Regions from separate parts of the Kocuria himachalensis genome, predicted to be linked through region 3. Evidence: riboswitches for the same ligand, from Rfam matches in the RefSeq annotation. Region 3 holds a riboswitch; each other region holds the start of a gene.
The links. A riboswitch is a leader RNA that binds a small molecule or an ion and turns the genes downstream of it on or off. The one in region 3 is predicted to bind S-adenosylmethionine.
Positions count from the first base shown of each region.

Region 1 (3,109 bases), on a different contig from region 3:
GCCGGAGGAGGACGCCCTGCGCCGCCGGCTGCCGCAGGCCCACTTCACCGGCCGCCGCAGCGGCGCGGACCTCGCGCGCATCATGGCCTCCTTCGACGTGTTCGTCCATCCCGGCGAGTTCGAGACGTTCTGCCAGACGATCCAGGAGGCCATGGCCTCCGGGGTGCCGGTCGTCGCGACCGGCCGGGGCGGGCCCCTCGACCTCGTGGACCGGTCCCGCACCGGCTGGCTCTATCCCCCGGGCGACCTCGGGGCGCTGCGCGGGCACGTGACCGACCTCCTGGGCGACGAGGCGAAGCGAGCCGCGTTCGGCGTCGCGGCGCACGCCGCGGTCCAGGGCCGGACGTGGGACGTGCTGGTCGGGCAGCTGCTCGAGCACTACGAGAGTGCGGTGGCGCTCTCGGGGCAGGGGCGCGGCGGACGCCACCGCCGGACCGCCTGAGGGCTACCGCCGCGCGGGGGACACGTCCAGCACGGAGGCCCCGGTACCGGCGTACCGCCCGGGCTCCGCGGTCAGCACGGTCAGCCCGTGCACCAGGGCCGTGGCCGCGGTGAGCCCCGCGAGCGGGTCGGCCTCCCCTGACGCGCCCAGCGCGCCCCACGCCCGGGCCACGGCGGCGTCCACCGGCAGCACCTGGCCCGGGAAGCGCAGCTCAAGCTGCTCCGCCCACAGCATCTCGTCCGGCCGTTCGGCGAGCAGCTCGGCGAGCGCGGTGGCCGGGAGGAAGAGCCGCCGGTGACCGTGCCGGCGCAGGACCTCGGCCAGCTCGGGGCAGCGCTCCGGGGTGCGCACCCCCAGCAGCACGGAACGGTCCAAGAGGAGGTCCACGGCGACGGGCCTCAGGCCGCGGCGGCGAGCTCCCCGCGGGCCGGAGCCAGCAGGAAGTCCACGAACTCGGTGCGGACCTGCACCGCGCGGGCGTAGTCCTCGAGGCTCATGGCGGAGGCGCTGATCGCCGGGACGCCCGGCGTCGGGTCGTTCCGGACGGAGTCCCTCGGCGCCGGGACGCTCGGGGAGGTCTCGGAGGCGCCCGCACGGGCGACGGCAGGGTGGCGGGGGTCGGACATGACCGGGATCCTTCGTGCGCTCTTGCTCGCACCGGGTACCGCTGCTGCGGCGATGCGAGCCGCTTCGTCATCCGAACCACCCGTGAACATGGGGTTGGTGCCCGGTCAAGTCGGAGCTTGCCGACCGGGTCTCTTGAAGCTTCCTCCATTGAACCACACCGGCGGGACCGCATCGGCGTGCGGCGTCCCGGCGGGTTCCGGGGCCATCCTCCTGTGCACCGGTCTTCCCCGGGGTGTCACCGCTCCGACACCTCGACGACACATCGATGCGCTGGAATGGGCTTCGAGCAACCGGGGACGGCGCCGGCGACGGCCCCGAGCATTACGTTCCGGTGACACAACTCACGACCCGCCTGTCGTGGTGTCGGAGCCGCGGGGTAGCCTGAACCTGCTTCTCGAGATGCGGCGTCCACGTGCTCGACCGGAGATCGACGATCCCCGACGGGTCCATGGAGGGGCTCCGACCCGTTGCGCGCCAACCCGATGTTCCCGGGTGGATCGGATGACGAAGCGGCGGGCAACGCCATCGGATGCCTGCAAGAACGTCAGGAGAAAACATGACCATGTCCGAAGAAAGAACAGCCATCACCACCGACCAGCGCGAGGAGTGGATCGACGTGACCGTCACCGCCCTCCCCGATCTGCACCTCGTCCGGCTCACGTCGACCGACGGGGACGTGCAGGAGTACTTGAGCCCTGAGGCCGACGACCTCGCCGCCGCGGCGGAGCACACGGAGGGAACCGCGCAATGGTGCGCCAAGTACCGTCAGCTCCTCGTTCCCGGAACCCTCGCGGCGACCGGACGGCACCCGTTCTTCAAGCTCCACCCCTCATCCCTCCCGATGTCGGCCTAACCGGCGGAGAGGACACGGCGGAGGCCGCAGCCCGTCGGGCTGCGCCCTCCGCCGTGCGGGGGCGGAACCGCGCGAGCACGTCCCACGGTGCGGAGTGTCCTGCCCCCAGGTGCCGGGTGACCGGGGGGGGTACGACGACAGAACCGCCGCCGGGCGGAGCCCGACGACGGTTCTGGAGGATCAGCGGGCCGAGGCCCGCGGCGATCCTTAGGAGATGACGTTGATGTTCGCGGCCTGGGGGCCCTTGGGGCCGTCCTGGGTCTCGAACTCGACGCGGTCGTTCTCGTTCAGCGAGCGGAAGCCGTTCGAGTTGATCGCGGAGAAGTGGGCGAAGACGTCCTTGGAGCCGTCCTCGGGGGTGATGAAGCCGAAGCCCTTGTCAGCGTTGAACCACTTGACGATACCGGTAGTCATGGGAGACCTGATCCTTCATGAGATGAACGTTTCCCGACCTTCGAGAAACAAAACAGTTGTGATGCATGGAAAACGTCTTCTCAGAAAAACTGCTGCACCCGAGTGGGCCGAACTGCTTGAAAGACAAAAACGAACCTCAACAACTGCGAACCACTTTACACGAGATCCGGCGCCCCGCCACCCGGGCGGTGCCGGGACCTCCGCCAGGAGCCGCTCAGGCCGGCGGGGCGCCCAGCTCGATCAGGAGCACCCCGCCGGCGATGAGGGCCACTCCGGCCGCCGTCACCCAGGTGAACGGCTCCCGGAACAGCAGCCGGCCGGCGAGCGCCGTCAGCGCCACCCCGGTGGCCGACCAGATCCCGTAGGCGACCCCGAGCGCCATGCCTTCGGCCAGGGCGAGACCCAGGCACGTGAACGCCACCAGGTAGCCGGCGACCACGGCGGCGTACCAGCGGGGCCGGCCCCGGGCGGCCATCCGCAGGGACAGGGTCCCGGCGACCTCGGTGAGGATCGCGACGGTGAGGAAGAGCCAGGCCATCAGCCCGCCCCCTCCTTCCGCCGGGCAGGGCCGTGGGAGCCGATCTCCACGCAGAGCACGCCGGCCACGACCAGTCCGATCCCGGCCAGCACGGCCGGGCTCAGCCGCTCGCCGAAGACCACGGCCGCACCGAGAGCGGTGAGCACCACCCCTAGGGCGGCCCACACGCCGTAGGCGACCCCCACGGGCGTGCCACGGCCCAGCACGACCGCCAGGAGGGCGAACGCGGCGAGGT
Region 1 covers NZ_BAAGPL010000016.1:69,907-73,015, forward strand. The annotation lists gene ACYVM4_RS11140 (glycosyltransferase family 4 protein) at 1-442, shown strand, start outside; gene ACYVM4_RS11145 (PIN domain-containing protein) at 446-817, opposite strand; gene ACYVM4_RS11150 (hypothetical protein) at 841-1,068, opposite strand; SAM riboswitch class IV at 1,082-1,207, opposite strand; gene ACYVM4_RS11155 (hypothetical protein) at 1,626-1,922, shown strand; gene cspE (transcription antiterminator/RNA stability regulator CspE) at 2,130-2,336, opposite strand; gene ACYVM4_RS11165 (DMT family transporter) at 2,551-2,874, opposite strand; gene ACYVM4_RS11170 (DMT family transporter) at 2,874-3,109, opposite strand, start outside.
Region 1: it holds a riboswitch for S-adenosylmethionine, as region 3 does, so the genes downstream of both, ACYVM4_RS11150 (hypothetical protein) here and ACYVM4_RS14345 (ABC transporter ATP-binding protein) in region 3, are expected to answer to the same signal.

Region 2 (3,109 bases), on a different contig from region 3:
GTCTCGAGCCACAGCACCTTCGTGGCGCCGGGCCGCACGGCCGCGCGGACCGCGTCGAGGTCCGTGATCTCCACGGGCGTGTGCGCGATCTCCCACGGGGCGAGGACCGTGGTGATCAGCCGGTTGGTGCCGCCGTAGCCGTCGGCGCCGAGTACGATGTGGTCGCCCGGGCGCAGCACCGCGCGCAGCAGGGCGTCCTCGGCGGCGATCCCCGAGGCGAACGCGAACCCGCGCTCGCCGCGCTCCAGGGCCGCGAGCTGCTCCTCGAAGCCGCTGCGGGTGGGGTTGGAGCCGCGGCTGTACTCGTGCCCTGCGCGGAGCACGTTGATCCCGTCCTGGGCGAACGTGGAGGTCTGGTAGATCGGCGGGATGACCGCCCCGGTCAGCGGGTCGGGCTCCTGGCCGGCGTGGACGGCGGTGGTCGTGAAGCCCCGGTGGCGGGTGCGGGTCTCGGTGGAGGATGTCATGGCGGTGCTCACTTCCGGGAGGTCTGGACGGTGTCGACGACGGTGTCGAGGGCCTGGCCGAGGTCGGCCACGAGGTCCTGGGGGGACTCGAGGCCGATCGACAGCCGGATCGTGGTCTCGGCGATCCCGCCGGCCCGGCGCTGCTCGGGGGTCAGGCGGCAGTGCGTCATCGCCGCCGGGTGGGCCACGAGGCTGCGGGTGTCGCCGATGTTGGCGACCAGCTTGAACAGCCGGAGCGCGTCGATGAACGGTCCCACGGCGTCGTCCGGGGCGGCGAGGTCGAAGGAGAACACGGAGCCGGTCCCGCGCGGGAAGTCGCGGGCCGCGATCCCGGCGCCGGGGTCCCCGGGCACGCCGGGGTGGTGGACGCGGGCGACGGCGGGGTGCTCCGCCAGGAACTCGGCCACCGCCAGCGCGGAGGCCGTGTGGCGGGCCACGCGCAGGTCCAGGGTCTCGGTGCCCTGCAGGATCTGGCTGGCGTTGAACGGGGACAGCGTGGTCCCGAGGTCGTGCACGTACTTGGCGCGGACGAGGTGCAGGTAGGGGCTGGCCCCGGCGCACTTGTCGACCAGGCTCAGCCCTCCCCAGCGGGCGCGGGCCCGGGTGAACTGCGGCCACTTGTCGGGTCGCGCGGACCAGTCGAAGGTCCCGCCGTCCACGACCGCCCCGGCGAGCGCGTTGCCGTGCCCGCCCAGGAACTTGGTGGCCGAGTGCACCACGATGTCGGCCCCCTTCTCCAGCGGCCGGTACAGGGCCGGGGACGCGAGGGTGTTGTCGACGACGACGGGCACCCCGGCGGCCCGGGCGACGTCGGCGATCCCGGGCAGGTCCGGGAGGGTGGCCAGGGGGTTGCCGATGGACTCGAGCAGGAACGCGCGGGTGTCGGGGCGCACGGCCGCGGCCCACGCCCCCGGGGCGGTGGGGTCCACGAAGGAGACCTCGATGCCGTAGTCCGCGAAGGAGTCGGTGAGGAGGTCCACCGTCCCGCCGTAGAGCTTCTCGGAGGCCACGAGGTGCTTGCCGGTGCCCTGGCCGAGCAGGGCCAGCAGCGCGACGGCCACGGCCGACTGCCCGGAGCCGGTCGCCACGGCGCCCGCGCCGCCCTCGAGGTCGCTGATCCGCTGCTCGAGCACGGCCACCGTGGGGTTGCCGGTGCGGGTGTAGGTGAAGCCCGCCCGGGTCTGGGCGAACATCTGCCGGGCCGCCTCGTAGTCCGGGAACTCGAACGCCGCGGTCTGGTAGATCGGCACCGTCAGGGTGCGCTGGGTGACCTGGTCGTGGGTGCCGGCGTGGATCTGCCGGGTCGCGAGGTCGTGATCGGTCACGGGGGTGGACATGGCGCTGCTCCTGTGCGCTTGCTCTTACCCGCACCGGTCATCCGCTCGGGCCCGGTGGGCACGCCGCGGAAGATGCAGGCCGCTTCCTCATCCGAACCACCCAATGAGCATGGGGTTGGTGCGTGACCAAGTCGGAGCTTGGCGGTCACGTCTCGTGAAGCTGGAACAACACTATGCGCAGAGGTAGTGGCTGTCCCTCCGCGACGGAAGATGACGACCGTGACGGTTCATGACGCCGGCCGTGCGCGGCGGACGTGCCGGGCCCGGGCGTCAGGCCCGCGTGTCGATGTCCTCGAAGATCAGGAACGTCTGGGTGTCCACCACGCCGGGCAGCTGCTGGACGTGCTCGAAGATGACCTGCCGCAGGTGCACGGTGTCCACGGCCCGCACGAGGAGCATGACGTCGAAGTTCCCGCCCACCAGGGCGATGTGGTGCACGGCCGGGATCGCCCGGAGCTGGGCGCACAGCTCCCGCCAGGTGTTCTGCTGGAGCTTGAGCGTCACGTAGGCGGAGGCCTGCAGGCCCGCCCGCACCGGGTCGATCACGGTGCTGAAGCGCAGGATCACCCCCTCGTCCCGGAGCCGGTTGATCCGGGCGTAGGCGTGGGCCCGGGAGACGTGCACGGCCGCGGCGATCGAGGTCACCGACTGCCGCGCGTCCCGGGACAGCTCCGCGAGGATCTTCCGGTCGGTCTCGTCCAGCGGCACGGGGGTCGAGGGCACGGCGGGCTCCTTCGGGGCGGGTCGGTCGCAGCGTCCGGAACGTGCCGGACGAATGCGTGTGCTCCACGCCACACTAGAACATTTCGTCCACGCGTAGTGCACTGTCTGTCTCAGTCTTCTGCATTTTCCCGGCTCTGTGGATACGAACCATGTCCGGTTCCCATACTGGGGAGACAGAGCTGCACCAGCCTTCCTGCCTCCCCGGGCCCGCGAGCGGACCGGGGACCGACCGAGGGGACACCATGAGCCAGACCGTCGAGACCCCCGGGGACCCCATCCTCCGGGCCTCCCAGACCTTCGGCATCACGCCGGAGCAGTACATGCTCCCGGCCCGCGGCGAGATCCGCATGGTCGACCCGAGCGGGAGGCTGCTCGCCCCCGAGGAGCAGGGCACCGGCCCCGGCCACGAGTACCCGCTGCCCGCCCGGGACGTCCTGCTGGACGCCTACGAGAAGCTGGTGGTCGGACGGCGGGTCAACGATCAGAACTCCGCTCTGGTCCGCCAGGGCCGGATGGCCGTCTACCCGTCCAGCCACGGCCAGGAGGCCTGCCAGGTGGCGGCCGCCCTGTGCCTCGAGGAGG
Region 2 covers NZ_BAAGPL010000003.1:212,839-215,947, reverse strand. The annotation lists gene ACYVM4_RS02785 (cystathionine gamma-synthase) at 1-467, opposite strand, end outside; gene ACYVM4_RS02780 (O-acetylhomoserine aminocarboxypropyltransferase/cysteine synthase family protein) at 476-1,804, opposite strand; SAM riboswitch class IV at 1,843-1,964, opposite strand; gene ACYVM4_RS02775 (Lrp/AsnC family transcriptional regulator) at 2,075-2,527, opposite strand; gene ACYVM4_RS02770 (thiamine pyrophosphate-dependent enzyme) at 2,770-3,109, shown strand, end outside.
Region 2: it holds a riboswitch for S-adenosylmethionine, as region 3 does, so the genes downstream of both, ACYVM4_RS02780 (O-acetylhomoserine aminocarboxypropyltransferase/cysteine synthase family protein) here and ACYVM4_RS14345 (ABC transporter ATP-binding protein) in region 3, are expected to answer to the same signal.

Region 3 (3,109 bases):
GGCGCAACCCCTTGCGCAGCCCCCGCTGGACCGGGACGGTGCGGTTCGAGCGGGTGGACGGGGCGAGCAGCTCAGGCGGGCGGGGCGAGCCGCGGGGTCCGGTTCGGGTCCAGGGTCCAGCCGCGCTGGAGCAGGGAGCGGAGCTCGATCAGGGGGCAGGTGTCCATGACGACGTCGAGGCCGGCCCGCTCCGCCCGGGCGGCCGCGGCCTCGTCGACGACGCCCAGCTGCAGCCACACCGCCGCGGCGCCCGCGGCGATGGCCTGGTCCACGACCGCGCCGACGCGGCGGGAGTTGACGAAGCAGTCCACCACGTCGATCGGTCCCGGGACCTCGGCGAGCGTGCGGTGGCCGGGCTCGCCGTGCACCGGCTCGCCCTTCGGGTTCACCGGGATGATCGTCATGCCGAGGTCGTCCCGGATCTGCCGGGCGACCGAGTGCGCGGGACGGGCCGTGTTGCCGGTCAGTCCCACCACCGCCCACCGGCCGGGCCGGGTCATGAGGCGGTCGATGACGGCGGGGTCGTTGCGGCTCATGGCACCAGCCTGGCACGGGAGCCCCTCCACTGTCCCCTCCCGCGAGGTGGCACGTGCCGGCGGCCGGACGCGGGTGGGAGGTGGGTCAGGAGAAGAGCGGCAGGAGGTCCGCGTGCGCGCCCAGCTCCACGCGCTCCTGGGCGGTCAGCTCCGCCCGGCCGGTGCCCACGCGGGCGAAGTGCTCGTCGCTCCAGTGCTCGAGCGGTTCCCGCTCCCACAGGTCGGTGAGGACCCGGCGGACCTCGGCGAGCCCGTCCACGGCGGGGCCCGGGGAGCCGTCCAGGTGCTGGATGAGGTCCAGGTGGTGCACCGTGGCCTCCACCGCGAGCGTGCTCAGCAGGTCCTCGACGCGCAGCACGTGCCCCTGGGTGCGGACCGCGCCGCCGCCGCCGCAGTGCCCCGCCGCGTGCACGAGCGCCCGGACCGTCTCCCGGTGGAGCGCGCGCACCGGCTCCCAGTCCAGGACCATGGACGCGGCCACGCGGGCGTGACGCCGGCCCTCGGCGGCCCCGGCGGGGTGGCCGCCCCGGTCCGCCCACCAGGTCGCGGCGTCCCGGTCCGGGCGGGCGGTCGTGGGGGTGCGCAGGGCGACCAGCCCCCGCTGCGCGTCCATCGTGCAGTGGTGAGTGAGGTCCCGGACCGCCCACCCCGTGCACCCCGTGGCGGCCCAGGAGTCGTCGTCGCCGAGCCCGTCGAGGACCGCGCCGAACGCCGTGCAGGCGTCGCGCACCAGGTCCGCCCGGGCCGGGGTTCTGCGGCTCGTCATGGGTCCATGGTGGGGCACGGAGGGCCCCCGTGCCAGTGCTGTGTCGCGACGACCACGGGTGCGACGGATTTGCCAGGGAACACGCCGAGGACGTTCAATTGGTGACGTAACCATCCGGAGCGGCTGAGAGACCTGGCTCGTCGACGTCGCAGCAACCGGCACGGATCCGTCTGATCCTCCGTGCGAGGTGCTAATGCCAGGACCGATGGAGTTGATCATGAGCACTTCTCTGCTGAGCCCTGCGCCGTCCGCCGCGCCGGGCACCTCGAAGCGCGCGTTCTCCGTGGCGTTCGAGCACGTCGGCAAAGCCTTCCCGTCCGGTCGCGAGACGCACCACGTCCTGCAGGACATCGACGTCACGGCCCGGCCCGGCGAGGTGCTGGCGATCCTGGGGCCGTCGGGGTGCGGCAAGTCCACGCTCCTGCGGGCGGCGGCGGGGCTCGACACCGCCTCGGCGGGCCGGGTGCTCATCGACGGCACCCCCGTGTCCGGGATCGACCCGCGCTGCGCGGTCGCCTTCCAGGAGCCCCGTCTGCTGCCGTGGCGCTCCGTGCGCGAGAACGTCCGCCTGGGCCTGCCCCGCGGGCTCCCCCGGGACGAGGGGGACGCCGTGGTCGACGACCTGCTGCGCGTGGTCGGACTCACCGCGCACGCGGGTCACCGTCCCCGCGCGATCTCCGGCGGCATGGCCCAGCGCGCGTCGCTGGCCCGGGCCCTCGCCCGCACTCCCGGGGTCCTGCTGCTGGACGAGCCCTTCGGCGCGCTCGACGCCCTCACCCGCCTGAAGATGCAGGACCTCCTGCTCACGATCCACGCGGCCCGGCCCACCACCGTCCTGCTCGTCACCCATGACGTCGACGAGGCGCTGCAGCTCGCGGACCGGATCGTGGTCCTGGGCCGGACCGGGCCCACCGCTCCCGCCTCGATCAGCACGGTCCTCGCCGTCCCCGGCGAGCGACCCCGCGACCGCGCCTCCGAGGTCCTCGCCGAGCTGCGCGTGCAGCTCCTCGGCCACCTCGGCGTCGACACGCACCACCCCGCGACCCGCTGACGCGGCCCGCTCCCGCTCTCCTCCCCGGATTCCTCGCTGCGCCGGCCCGCGCCGCCCGGCACCGTCCACCCACCCCGAAAGGCTCCGCCATGCCTCTGCCCCAGCGCTCCGTCCGCACGATCCCCGCCCTCGCCGCCGTCCTGGCCCTCGGCCTGACCGGGTGCATGGCCGGTGAGGGCTCCGGCGAGGCGCCCGCCGAGGCCGCCGCGGACGGCACCGTCCGCGTGGACTGGGCCACCTACAACCCGCTCTCCGTGGTGATCAAGGAGAAGGGCTGGCTCGAGACCGCGTTCGCCGAGGAGGGCATCGAGGTGGAGTGGGTGCAGTCCGCCGGGTCGAACAAGGCCAACGAGGCGCTGCGGGCGGAGGCGGTGGACATCGGCTCCACCGCCGGCTCCGCGGCGCTGCTGGCCCGCAGCAACGGCACCCCGATCCAGGTGATCGACCTCTACTCGCAGCCGGAGTGGTCCGCACTGGTCACCACCGCCGGCAGCGAGGTGCAGGAGGTCGCGGACCTGGAGGGCCGCACCGTGGCCGCGACGAAGGGCACCGACCCGTACTTCTTCCTGCTCCAGGCCCTCGACGAGGCAGGGGTGGACGCCGGGGACGTCACGATCCAGAATCTGCAGCACGCGGACGGCCGCGCAGCGCTGGAGAACGGCCAGGTGGACGCCTGGTCCGGGCTCGACCCGATCATGGCCGCCGCGGAGGAGAACGGCGCGGAGCTGTTCTACCGCAACGTCGACTTCAACACCT
Region 3 covers NZ_BAAGPL010000019.1:416,945-420,053, forward strand. The annotation lists gene ACYVM4_RS14335 (CoA-binding protein) at 72-536, opposite strand; gene ACYVM4_RS14340 (maleylpyruvate isomerase N-terminal domain-containing protein) at 622-1,302, opposite strand; SAM riboswitch class I at 1,410-1,514, shown strand; gene ACYVM4_RS14345 (ABC transporter ATP-binding protein) at 1,520-2,353, shown strand; gene ACYVM4_RS14350 (aliphatic sulfonate ABC transporter substrate-binding protein) at 2,443-3,109, shown strand, end outside.

Region 4 (3,109 bases), on a different contig from region 3:
CCGACGTCCACGATCACCAGGCGCCCGCGGTGGGCGCGGCGGAGCCGTTCCACCTCACGGGCGTCGGGCACCGAGTGCAGGACGGAGGAGACGAAGCGGCGGGCGGTCTCGGTGCGGGGCCGGGCGAAGATGTCCACGGTGGAGCCGTGCTCCACGACCTTCCCGTCCTGCATCACGGCCACGCGGTCGGCGATCGCCCGGACCACGTCCATCTCGTGGGTGATGATTACGATCGTGATGCCCAGCTCCCGGTTGACCCGCTGCAGCACCTGCAGCACCTCCTGGGTGGTCTCCGGGTCCAGGGCGCTCGTGGACTCGTCGGCCAGGAGCAGCTTCGGGCTGGTCGCCAGTGCCCGGGCGATGCCCACGCGCTGCTTCTGCCCGCCCGAGAGCTGCTCCGGGTAGTTGCCGGCGCGCGCGGACAGGCCCACGAACTCGAGCAGCTCCGCCACCCGGGCCCGGCGCTTCTCCTTCGGCCAGCCGGCCCGCTTGAGCGGGTACTCGACGTTGCCGGCGACGGTGCGGGACGTGAAGAGGTTGAACTGCTGGAAGATCATGCCGATCTCCTGCCGGACGGGCGCCAGCTCGGTCTCGCGCCGACCGGCCACCTCGAAGCCCTCCACGGTCAGGGACCCCGAGGTGACGGGTTCGAGGCCGTTGATCAGGCGCACGAGGGTGGACTTGCCGGCGCCGGAGTAGCCGATGACACCGAAGATCTCGCCGCGCCGGATCTCCAGCGAGACGCCGTCCACGGCCACGACCTCGCGGCGGGCCCGGGCGGGCCCGGTCACGAAGGACTTGGTGACGTCCTCGAAGCGGACGACGACGTCGCCCGCCCCGGGCGGGACCCGCTCCGGTCCGAGCGGCGCGGTCACTTCTGGAGGTCCTCGGCGTACTGGTCGACGACCTGGATCAGCTCGTCCTGCGGAACGTCCTTCGACACCGCGGTGTTCTTGGTCTCCGCCTGCTCGGCCGCCAGCACGGCGTCCGTGTGGAACAGGTCGGCGACCTGGTGGAGGGTCTCGTCGTCCTTGTTCGCGCCGGTGGCCGCGAAGAAGTTCACGTAGGGCAGGGCGTTCTCGTTGTCCTCGCCGTCCGAGAAGAGCGCCGTGTTGGGGTCGATGTCCGCCCGGGCCAGGAAGGTGTTGTTCACCACCGCGCCGGCGGTGGAGCTCAGGGACAGGACGGTCTGCTCGGCCGAGACCGGGGTGACCTTCACCTTCGACTTCTCGGCGTCGACGTCCAGCTCGGACGGCGCCGTGGTGTCGGAGGTGAACTCGACGAGACCGGCGGACTTGAGCAGGAGCAGGGCGCGGGCCAGGTTGATCGCGTCGTTGGGGACGGCGATCTCGTCGCCCTCCTTGATCTGCTGCAGGGACTCGTAGCGCTCCGAGTAGAGGCCCAGGGGGTAGATCGAGGTGGAACCGATGGGGACGATGTCCTCGCCCGAGTTGTTCCGGTAGTCGGCCAGGAACGCACCGTGCTGGAACCAGTTCATGTCCAGGTCACCGCTGGTGAGGGCGGCGTTCGGCTGGTTGTAGTCGGTGAACTCCACCAGCTCGACCTCGATCCCCGCCGCCTCCGCCTCCTCGAGGAAGGCCTCGTGGACCTGGGTGCGGCCGTCGGTGCCGATCTTGATCACGCCGTCGTCGTAGGGTGCGGCGGCCTGGTCGGATCCTCCGCAGGCGGAGAGGGTCAGGCTGAGGGTGGTGGCCAGTGCGAGGAGGGTGAGGCGCTGCGATCGCATGTCGAGCCTTTCCATGGGTCCAGGAAGTCGGATGTCGGCGCCAGGGCCCGAGGGTCCGGCGGCGTCCACGGTTGCGGGCGTCGTCGCGCCGGTGGGCGCGGAGCGGTCGAACCGTACTTGCCGCCGGCTGCGTCGTCGCGCCGTGGCCGGATGGTCACCTGGGGCACCCCACTACGGGAGAGGGTTGCCGCCCAGCTAGCCAGAGCTTCGCGCTGGGACTCGTCATCCGCCGGGAATCGTAGCACGGACCGCGGCCCGCTCCGTCAGCCGGCGATCACCTCGCGGGCCCGCCGGCGGGCCCAGCGCTCGGCCGCCATCACGGCCTCGAGCTCCAGCGGGCCGCCGTCGTCGTGCTCGCCCAGCACCGCCTCGACCGTGTCCACGATGGCGGTGAACCGGATCCGGCCGTCGTGGAAGGCGTGCACCGCCTCCTCGTTGGCCGCGTTGAACACGGCGGGGAAGGTCCCGCCCCGCTCCCCCGCCGCCTTGATGAGCTCGACGGCCGGGAACGCCACCGGGTCGAGGGGCTCGAAGGTCCACTCCGCGGCGCGCGTCCAGTCGCACGGCCGGGCGGCGCCGGGCACCCGGTGGGGCCAGGCCAGGCCGAGGGCGATGGGCAGGCGCATGTCCGGGGGCGAGGCCTGGGCGAGGGTGGAGCCGTCCACGAACTGGACCATGGAGTGCACGACCGACTGGGGGTGCACCACCACGTCGATGCGCTCGAGGGGGACGTCGAAGAGCAGGTGGGCCTCGAGCACCTCGAGGGCCTTGTTCACCATGGACGCCGAGTTCGTCGTCACCATCAGGCCCATGTCCCAGGTCGGGTGGCGCAGCGCGTCCTGCGGCGTGACCGATTCCAGCTCCGCGCGGGACCGGCCGCGGAACGGTCCGCCGGAGGCCGTCAGCACGAGCCGGTCGACCTCTCCGGCGGTGCCGCCGCGCAGCGCCTGCGCGAGTGCCGAGTGCTCGGAGTCCACGGGGATCAGGGCGTCCGGGTCCCCGGTGGCCGCGGCGGCGGCCTTCACGAGGGCGCCGCCGGCGATCAGCGACTCCTTGTTCGCCAGCGCGAGCTTGTGCCCGGCCCGCAGCGCCGCCAGCGTGGGCGCGAGCCCGATGGAGCCGGTGATGCCGTTGAGCACGAGGTCCGCGCCGGGATGTGCGGCGGCCGCGGACGCCGCGCCGGGCCCGTGCTCGATGTCCGGGCGGTAGCCCGCCGCCCCGGCGGGCGCGGCCCGCTCCGCGATCAGCCGTGCCAGCCGGGCGGCGTCCTGACCGGTGCCGCTGGTCGCCACGACCGCGGCGCGGGTCTCGACGGCCTGGTCGGCGAGCAGCTCGAGGTGGCGTGCTCCGGCGGCGAGGGCG
Region 4 covers NZ_BAAGPL010000015.1:82,901-86,009, forward strand. The annotation lists gene ACYVM4_RS09645 (methionine ABC transporter ATP-binding protein) at 1-875, opposite strand, end outside; gene ACYVM4_RS09650 (MetQ/NlpA family ABC transporter substrate-binding protein) at 872-1,747, opposite strand; SAM riboswitch class IV at 1,856-1,974, opposite strand; gene dxr (1-deoxy-D-xylulose-5-phosphate reductoisomerase) at 2,011-3,109, opposite strand, start outside.
Region 4: it holds a riboswitch for S-adenosylmethionine, as region 3 does, so the genes downstream of both, ACYVM4_RS09650 (MetQ/NlpA family ABC transporter substrate-binding protein) here and ACYVM4_RS14345 (ABC transporter ATP-binding protein) in region 3, are expected to answer to the same signal.